2 regions of the Lactobacillus sp. RTP31084st1_F9_RTP31084_210423 genome follow, and region 2 is predicted to be linked to the other one. Evidence: predicted binding sites of a transcription regulator. Region 2 holds the regulator's gene; the other holds the start of a gene.

Region 1 (3,431 bases), on a different contig from region 2:
TGTATAAAGTGAGTTATACATACTAGTACTATGAAAATTATGCCTGCACTAATCATTGGGATACGATAATTTGGAAAAATTAATAGAATAATGATCATAGCTATAAAGAAAGTTAGTACTGCTATATCAGATAAAGGATATAATGGCATTTTGAAGGTTGGTAGTTCGCTTTCTAAGCTTTTCTTTCGGTAAGTCATATGGGTAATGATCATGATTGACCAAATTACTAAAAACATGCTGGTCGCTGTAGCAGAAATGAAAGTAAAGGCATCTTTTAAAAAGAAATTCAAAAGTGGTGCTAAAGCGATTAAAATTGTTGAAAATATTAATGCATTTTTAGGTAATTGTCGCCGATCTAGTTTTCCTAAATGCTTACTTAATTTAGTTTTACCCTTGTAATTTATTGAAAATAATAACCGCCCTGCACTATAGATAAAACTATTGGTTGATGAAATAGCTGCACTTATTACAACAAAGTTAATTATTGAGCCAGCATTTTTGATACCAGTAGCACCTAATGTTTGAACAAAAGGTGAACTAGACGTGGACACCTTATCCCAAGGGATAGCTAATAAGATACTTAAAATTGCTAAGACGTAGAATAAAATGATTCTAATTGGTAATTGATCAACTGCTCGAGTAATTGTTTTTTTAGGCTCTTTGGCTTCTGCAGCTGTTAATCCAATTAACTCAACTCCGATAAAACTGAAGATAACCATTTGGAAACCTAATAAAAAACCTTTGGGACCTTTAGCGAAAATTCCGCCATCAATAACCATATTCTGCCAGCTTACGTGTCCGTATTTTGTTGCAGAGTTTGTGATTAATAAATAAAAAATTAGAATAACAAACGCAATAATTGTTACGATTTTAATAATTGCAAAGCTAAATTCTAAGTTACCGAATACTCGAGCTGAAATTAGGTTAATAGATAGTAAAAACAATAAAGTAATCAATCCTGGAATCCAGCTTTGCAAATTTGGCCACCAATATTGAAAGTAAATACCTAAAGCGGTAATTTCTGCCATAGCTAACGTCAGCCAACTAAACCAATATAAATATCCAGTTGTTGTACCAATACTTTTTCCTAGGTATTCTGTAATAAAATCGATATAGGTATTTTTCTTAATATCAGAAAGTATCAATTCTCCTAGTGCTCTCATTAAAAGAAAAAGGAAGAAACCAACTAGGCAATAAATAAAAATTACTGCTGGCCCGGCTAGTTCAATACTGTTTCCGACTCCTAGAAAAAGCCCAGTTCCAATTGTTCCCCCTAATGCAATTAGTTGGATATGGGTATTTGTTAAACTACGCTTCATAGTTTTAATCTCAGATGTTTCTGAGTTGTTTTTTGACATTAAGATGTAAAACTCCTTTCATAGTTTATTAAAATTTTAACATAAAAATCTATGACAATAGTTAAAACGTATAGGTTTTAATATTTTTTATAAGATTGTAAATCAAAGTTATATTGTGAAATATTTTTCAATATTATCAAAAATGTAAACGATATCATTACTTAAAACAGCTATTTCTTACTTTTTATCATATTGTGAATTTGTAAAAGAGTGCACAAAGTCATTTACAAATGTCTAAGATAGGCGCTATACTGTCATTGTTCATAAAAATATGCCTAGATTTCCGAGTAGGAGGCCCAATTTAGATGGTGCAAGATAAAAAGGCTACAAAAGAAGAAAAAACAATTGATGTAAATAAAATGATTGATGGCTATGTTGAAAAAGCTCATGTTGCTTTAGATGAGATGGCCGATTTCAATCAAGAACAAGTTGATAAAATATGTGAAGCTATTGCAAGTGCTGGAGAGCAAAACAGTTATCTTCTTGCAAAAATGGCAGTTGAAGAAACTGGTCGTGGTGTAGTAGAAGACAAAACAATCAAGAACATGTTTGCTAGTGAAAATATTTGGAATAGTCTTCGCCACGAAAAAACTGTAGGTGTTATTGAAGAAGATAAGGAAAAGCAATTAGTCAAAATTGCAGAACCTAAGGGTGTAATTGCTGGTGTAACTCCAGTTACTAACCCAACTTCAACTGTAATTTTTAAGGCAATGCTTGCTTTAAAGACTAGAAATGCTATTATTTTTGGTTTTCACCCACAAGCACAGAAGAGTTGTGTAAAAACTGGTGAAATTATTCGTGAGGCTGCAATTAAGGCGGGTGCACCTAAAGATGCTATTCAATGGATTGAATATCCAAGTCTTGAAGCCACTAGTGCTTTAATGAATCATCCAAATGTTCAAACTATCTTGGCTACTGGTGGTCCCGGAATGGTTAAGGCAGCTTATTCATCTGGTAAGCCTGCTATTGGTGTTGGTCCTGGTAATGGTCCATCTTATATTGAAAAGACTGCTAATATTCCAGAATCTGTTTATGACATTGTCTTGTCTAAGACTTTTGATAATGGAATGATTTGTTCATCTGAAAACTCTGTAGTAGTTGATGAAGAAATTTACAACAAAGTAAAAGATGAATTTAAGTCTTGGAACTGCTATTTCTTGAAACCAGATGAAATTAAAAAATTTGAAGAAAAGTTTATCGATCCTAGAAGAGGAACAGTTGCTGGTCCAGTCGCAGGACGTTCAGCTTATCAAATTGCTAAGTTATGTGGCGTAGATGTTCCAGAAGATACCAAAGTAATCATTGCTGAATATAAGGGTGTAGGTAAAAAGTATCCTTTATCTGCTGAAAAACTTTCCCCAGTATTTACTATGTACAAGGCTAAAGATCATGAAGATGCCTATAAGATTTGTACTGATCTTCTAAACTATGGTGGTCGTGGACATACTGCTGGCGTTCACTCACAAGATGAAAAGGTTATTGATGACTTTTCAATGAAAATGGATGCATGTCGTATCTTAGTAAACTCTCCTGCTTCAGTTGGTGGGGTTGGTGATTTATACAACAATATGCTTCCTTCTCTTACTTTGGGAACTGGTTCATACGGAGCAAATACTTTCTCACATAATATTGGTGCTAGAGACTTGCTTAATATTAAGACCGTTGCAAAGCGTCGCGATAATATGCAGTGGATTAAAGTACCAAAGAAGACGTATTTTGAACATAATGCTGCAAATTACTTAAAACATATGCCAGATGTTGAAAGATTTTTCATTGTGACTGATGAAGGCGTAGCAAGTAAGTACATTAATGAAATTACCGATATCATTAGTCAACGTCGTGGAAAGAAGAGCTATGAAGTCTTTCAAGCAGTAACTAAAGATCCAGATACCACTATAATTGCTGATGGTGTTCACAGAATGAATATCTTTAAACCAGATGTAGTTATTGCTGTTGGTGGTGGTTCTGTAATGGATGCTGCTAAAGCAATGCGTTTATTCTATGAAAATCCAGATATGAGTTTTGAAGATGCCTATTCAAAGTTTTTAGACATTAGAAAAAGAACGGTAAGGT
Region 2 (3,431 bases):
ACTGTCCAAAAAATTGCCCAAAAGCCTAATTCTAATGGCATCAAGTGGAGCTGATCTAAAACCAAAAACGCAGCTGCCGCAAGTAAACCTAACCCCCAAAGAATTCTTCCAAAACTGGCCTTTCTCATGATAATGCCCTTCTCTCTTTTAATCTTTCATTTAAATCTCGGTAATATCTTCTTGAAACATAGACTGTCTTATAGGAATCATGAAACTTAATCTGACAATTAGAAATCGATTTAGTAACAGCGTAGATCTGATCTAAATTTAAAATAGTCGATCTCGATACTCGCATGAACTGTCCACTTAATAAGTTTTCTAGTTCATATAATTTATACTTAACAAAATATGCATTCCTCGTCGTATGCGCCATTACCTGCTTAGCGTCTGTTTCAAAAAAGAGAATATTGTTAATACTTAAATAATAAGAAGTATTGTCCATCATCCCCTCAATTTGATCAGGATGTTCTGAATCAGTTTGAAGTTGATGATATATTCTTTCTACTTCAGGCGTTAAGCTTTTAGCATGAATCGTTATTTCTGTCTCTTGCTGATCTGGATCAAGTTCAAGCTTAACTTTCACAATTCTCACTTCCTTGTTTCGTTCTTGATATTTATATTAAACATGAATATAAGATTAAAATCTAGTGAAATTGACTAAGCGGTCATTTTAAAGTTCTAAGTGGTCAAAAAAAGAAGCATGAACCTAAATACGAGGGGGAAATTTAGATTATGCTTCTTTAGTTTAATAAATCAATATTCACGATAAGCCGGAGCCTGATAATCCTCCATAAACTGCAAAATCTTATCAAAATCAGTTCCAAAATAGACCGTATCTAAGTAAATATTTTCTAAAAAATCATCCTGATTCATGCGCTTCAACAACTTATCTAAATAATCATAAAAACCAGCATAGTTATAAAAAGCAACGGGCTTAGCATTATCGCCAATTGCAGTCCAAGAAATAGCTTGACTTATTTCTTCTAAAGTACCAATACTGCCAGGAAGAGCTACCATCCCATCAGCCAAGTTCATCATCGTATCTTTTCGCTTATCCATACTTGGGACCACGCGAAAATCTTGCACCTTATCGTAAGCTGCACCACGATCTTTTAATTCTTCAGTAATAATGCCATGAACAATACCGCCATTTTCTAAAACTCCATCAGCAACGGCTCGCATTAAACCATACTTGCCTCCGCCATAGACTAGCTCGATCTGGTGGTCTACCATTTTTTTACCAAATTCATAAGCAGCTTTAGCATATTCAGGGCGGTTACCTGAGCGTGCACCACAATAAACTGCCATTTTTTTAATCATTTTATCTACCTTATTTCTAAATTTAAAAATTCTATGCCTATTTATCTTAAAATTATTTTCTTTCTGATTACAAATAAAAATGTATAAAAAATACACAAGCCTAATTAAGCTTGTGCAAAAGCAATATTAATAGTAAATTATTTTTTGTTCTTATCTTTATCTGAATCCAGGAAATAGATTAAAGTTTGAAGTTCAGTTGCCAAGTCAACATTTTGTACACGAACCCTAGAAGGTGCAGATAAACGAAGTGGCGTAAAGTTCATGATCCCTTTAATCCCAGCATCAAACATTTCATTGGCAGTCTTTTGCGCTGCTGTTTGCGGTACACAAAGGATTGCAATCGTAATTTGTTGCTCACGAAGCTGCTTCTTCATTTCACTCATATCATAAACAGGCACACCTGACATAATTGTTCCAGTAATTTCAGGATTAATGTCAAAAGCAGCGCTAATTCTGATATTATTAGTACGCTTGAAGTTATAATTCAAAAGCGCATGTCCCATATTACCAACACCAACTAAGGCAACGTTAGTTAAAGTATCTTGGTTCAAAATCTTTTTAAAGAAATTAAGCAAGTTCTTAACATCATAGCCATAGCCACGCTTACCTAAGGCACCAAAGTAAGAAAAATCACGACGAATTGAAGCACTGTCAACTTGAACTGCTTCCGCAAGTTCAGTTGAGGACACTTTTTCTTTTCCTTCATCATTTAAAAAGATTAAATAGCGATAATATAGCGGCAAGCGTCTGGCAGTAGCCTTAGGAATCTTAATTTCATCCATTAAGAGGCCTCTTTCTTTTATAAATACGAATGTGAAATATTTACTAATCAAACTAATAATAGGCATTCTTTAAGGATAAATCAAGAAACAATTTTCACAAAGGTCATATTTTCATAAAATTTAAAAGATTCACTATGTTAAAATAAGCACTAGGAGAAAATAATTATGATTATTGCACAAGCTCAAGACCTCGAACAACGTTTTGGAGGCAATATTATCTTCAGTAACATTTCTTTCTCGGTTCCTGACAATGCCAGAATCGGTCTTGTTGGACCTAACGGAGCCGGAAAAACTACCTTATTAAAGATCATGACTGGTCAACAAGAACCAACTAGTGGTCAATTTACTATTAATAAGGGATTAAAAGTCGGCTACATCGCTCAGGAAAATGGCCTCGATGAAGACAAAACAATCTGGGATGAAATGCTTACTGTCTTTAATGATTTAATCGAAAAAAATAAAAAAATCACTAAAATGCAAGAGCAAATTGCCGACCATCCCGAAGATGAAGACTTGCTCAAGCGGTATGATCAATTAGCTTACGACTTCGAACAAGAAGGCGGCTTTACCCACCAGGCTGAAATTAAGAGTATTCTTAACGGTTTTAATTTTAAAGAAAATACTTGGAATAAGGTAATTGGCACCCTTTCTGGCGGTGAAAAGACACGACTTGCCTTTGTTAAATTGCTTTTACAAAAGCCACCAGTACTGCTGCTTGACGAACCTACTAACTACCTTGACTTAGACACTTTAGATTGGTTAGAAACGTTCCTAAAGAATTATCAAGGCGCAATTATTACTGTTTCTCACGACCAGTACTTCTTAGATCACTTAGCTAATCAAATTTTTGAACTGAACTTTGGAAAGCTGACTACTTTCAAGGGTAATTACAGTCAATACGTTAAAGAACGTGAATTGATGGATAGCCAGCAAGAAGCCGCTTATGAAAAACAGCAAGAAAAGATTAAAAAGGAAGAAGAGTTCATTCAAAAGAACCTAGTTCGTGCTTCTACTACTAAACGCGCCCAAAGCCGGCGTAAAGTTTTGGACAAGATGGAGCGTATCAAGCCACCTAAGCACAAGCAAAAAGTTCGTATTAACTTCACTAGCGAACGTCCTTCTGGAAAAGAAGTACTGATCGCTAAGGATCTGACGATCGGCTATCCTGATAAGGTAATGGTTTCCGATATCGACTTCCAAGTCAATAAGAATGACCGCGTTGCTATTATCGGCCCTAACGGAATTGGTAAGTCTACCTTGCTCAAAACCATTATGAAAAAGCTTGAACCAAAAGGTGGTTCAATTAAATATGGTGCAAGTTTAGATATT

The links. The regulator Rex, encoded in region 2, represses fermentation and respiration genes when NADH is low (regulators of the CRP and FNR family bind a similar motif). The targets are predictions, from matches to a motif close to TTGTGAANTANTTCACAA.
Region 1: the regulator Rex is predicted to act here: its motif matches at 1,472-1,489, upstream of adhE (bifunctional acetaldehyde-CoA/alcohol dehydrogenase).

Annotation. Positions count from the first base shown of each region.
Region 1 covers NZ_JBCOVH010000005.1:284-3,714, forward strand. Annotated here, with positions in the region: gene AB5359_RS09015 (amino acid permease) at 1-1,358, opposite strand, end outside; gene adhE (bifunctional acetaldehyde-CoA/alcohol dehydrogenase) at 1,664-3,431, shown strand, end outside.
Region 2 covers NZ_JBCOVH010000002.1:376,628-380,058, reverse strand. Annotated here, with positions in the region: gene AB5359_RS07225 (hypothetical protein) at 1-128, opposite strand, end outside; gene AB5359_RS07220 (LytTR family DNA-binding domain-containing protein) at 125-583, opposite strand; gene AB5359_RS07215 (TIGR00730 family Rossman fold protein) at 754-1,320, opposite strand; gene AB5359_RS07210 (redox-sensing transcriptional repressor Rex) at 1,458-2,102, opposite strand; gene AB5359_RS07205 (ABC-F family ATP-binding cassette domain-containing protein) at 2,268-3,431, shown strand, end outside.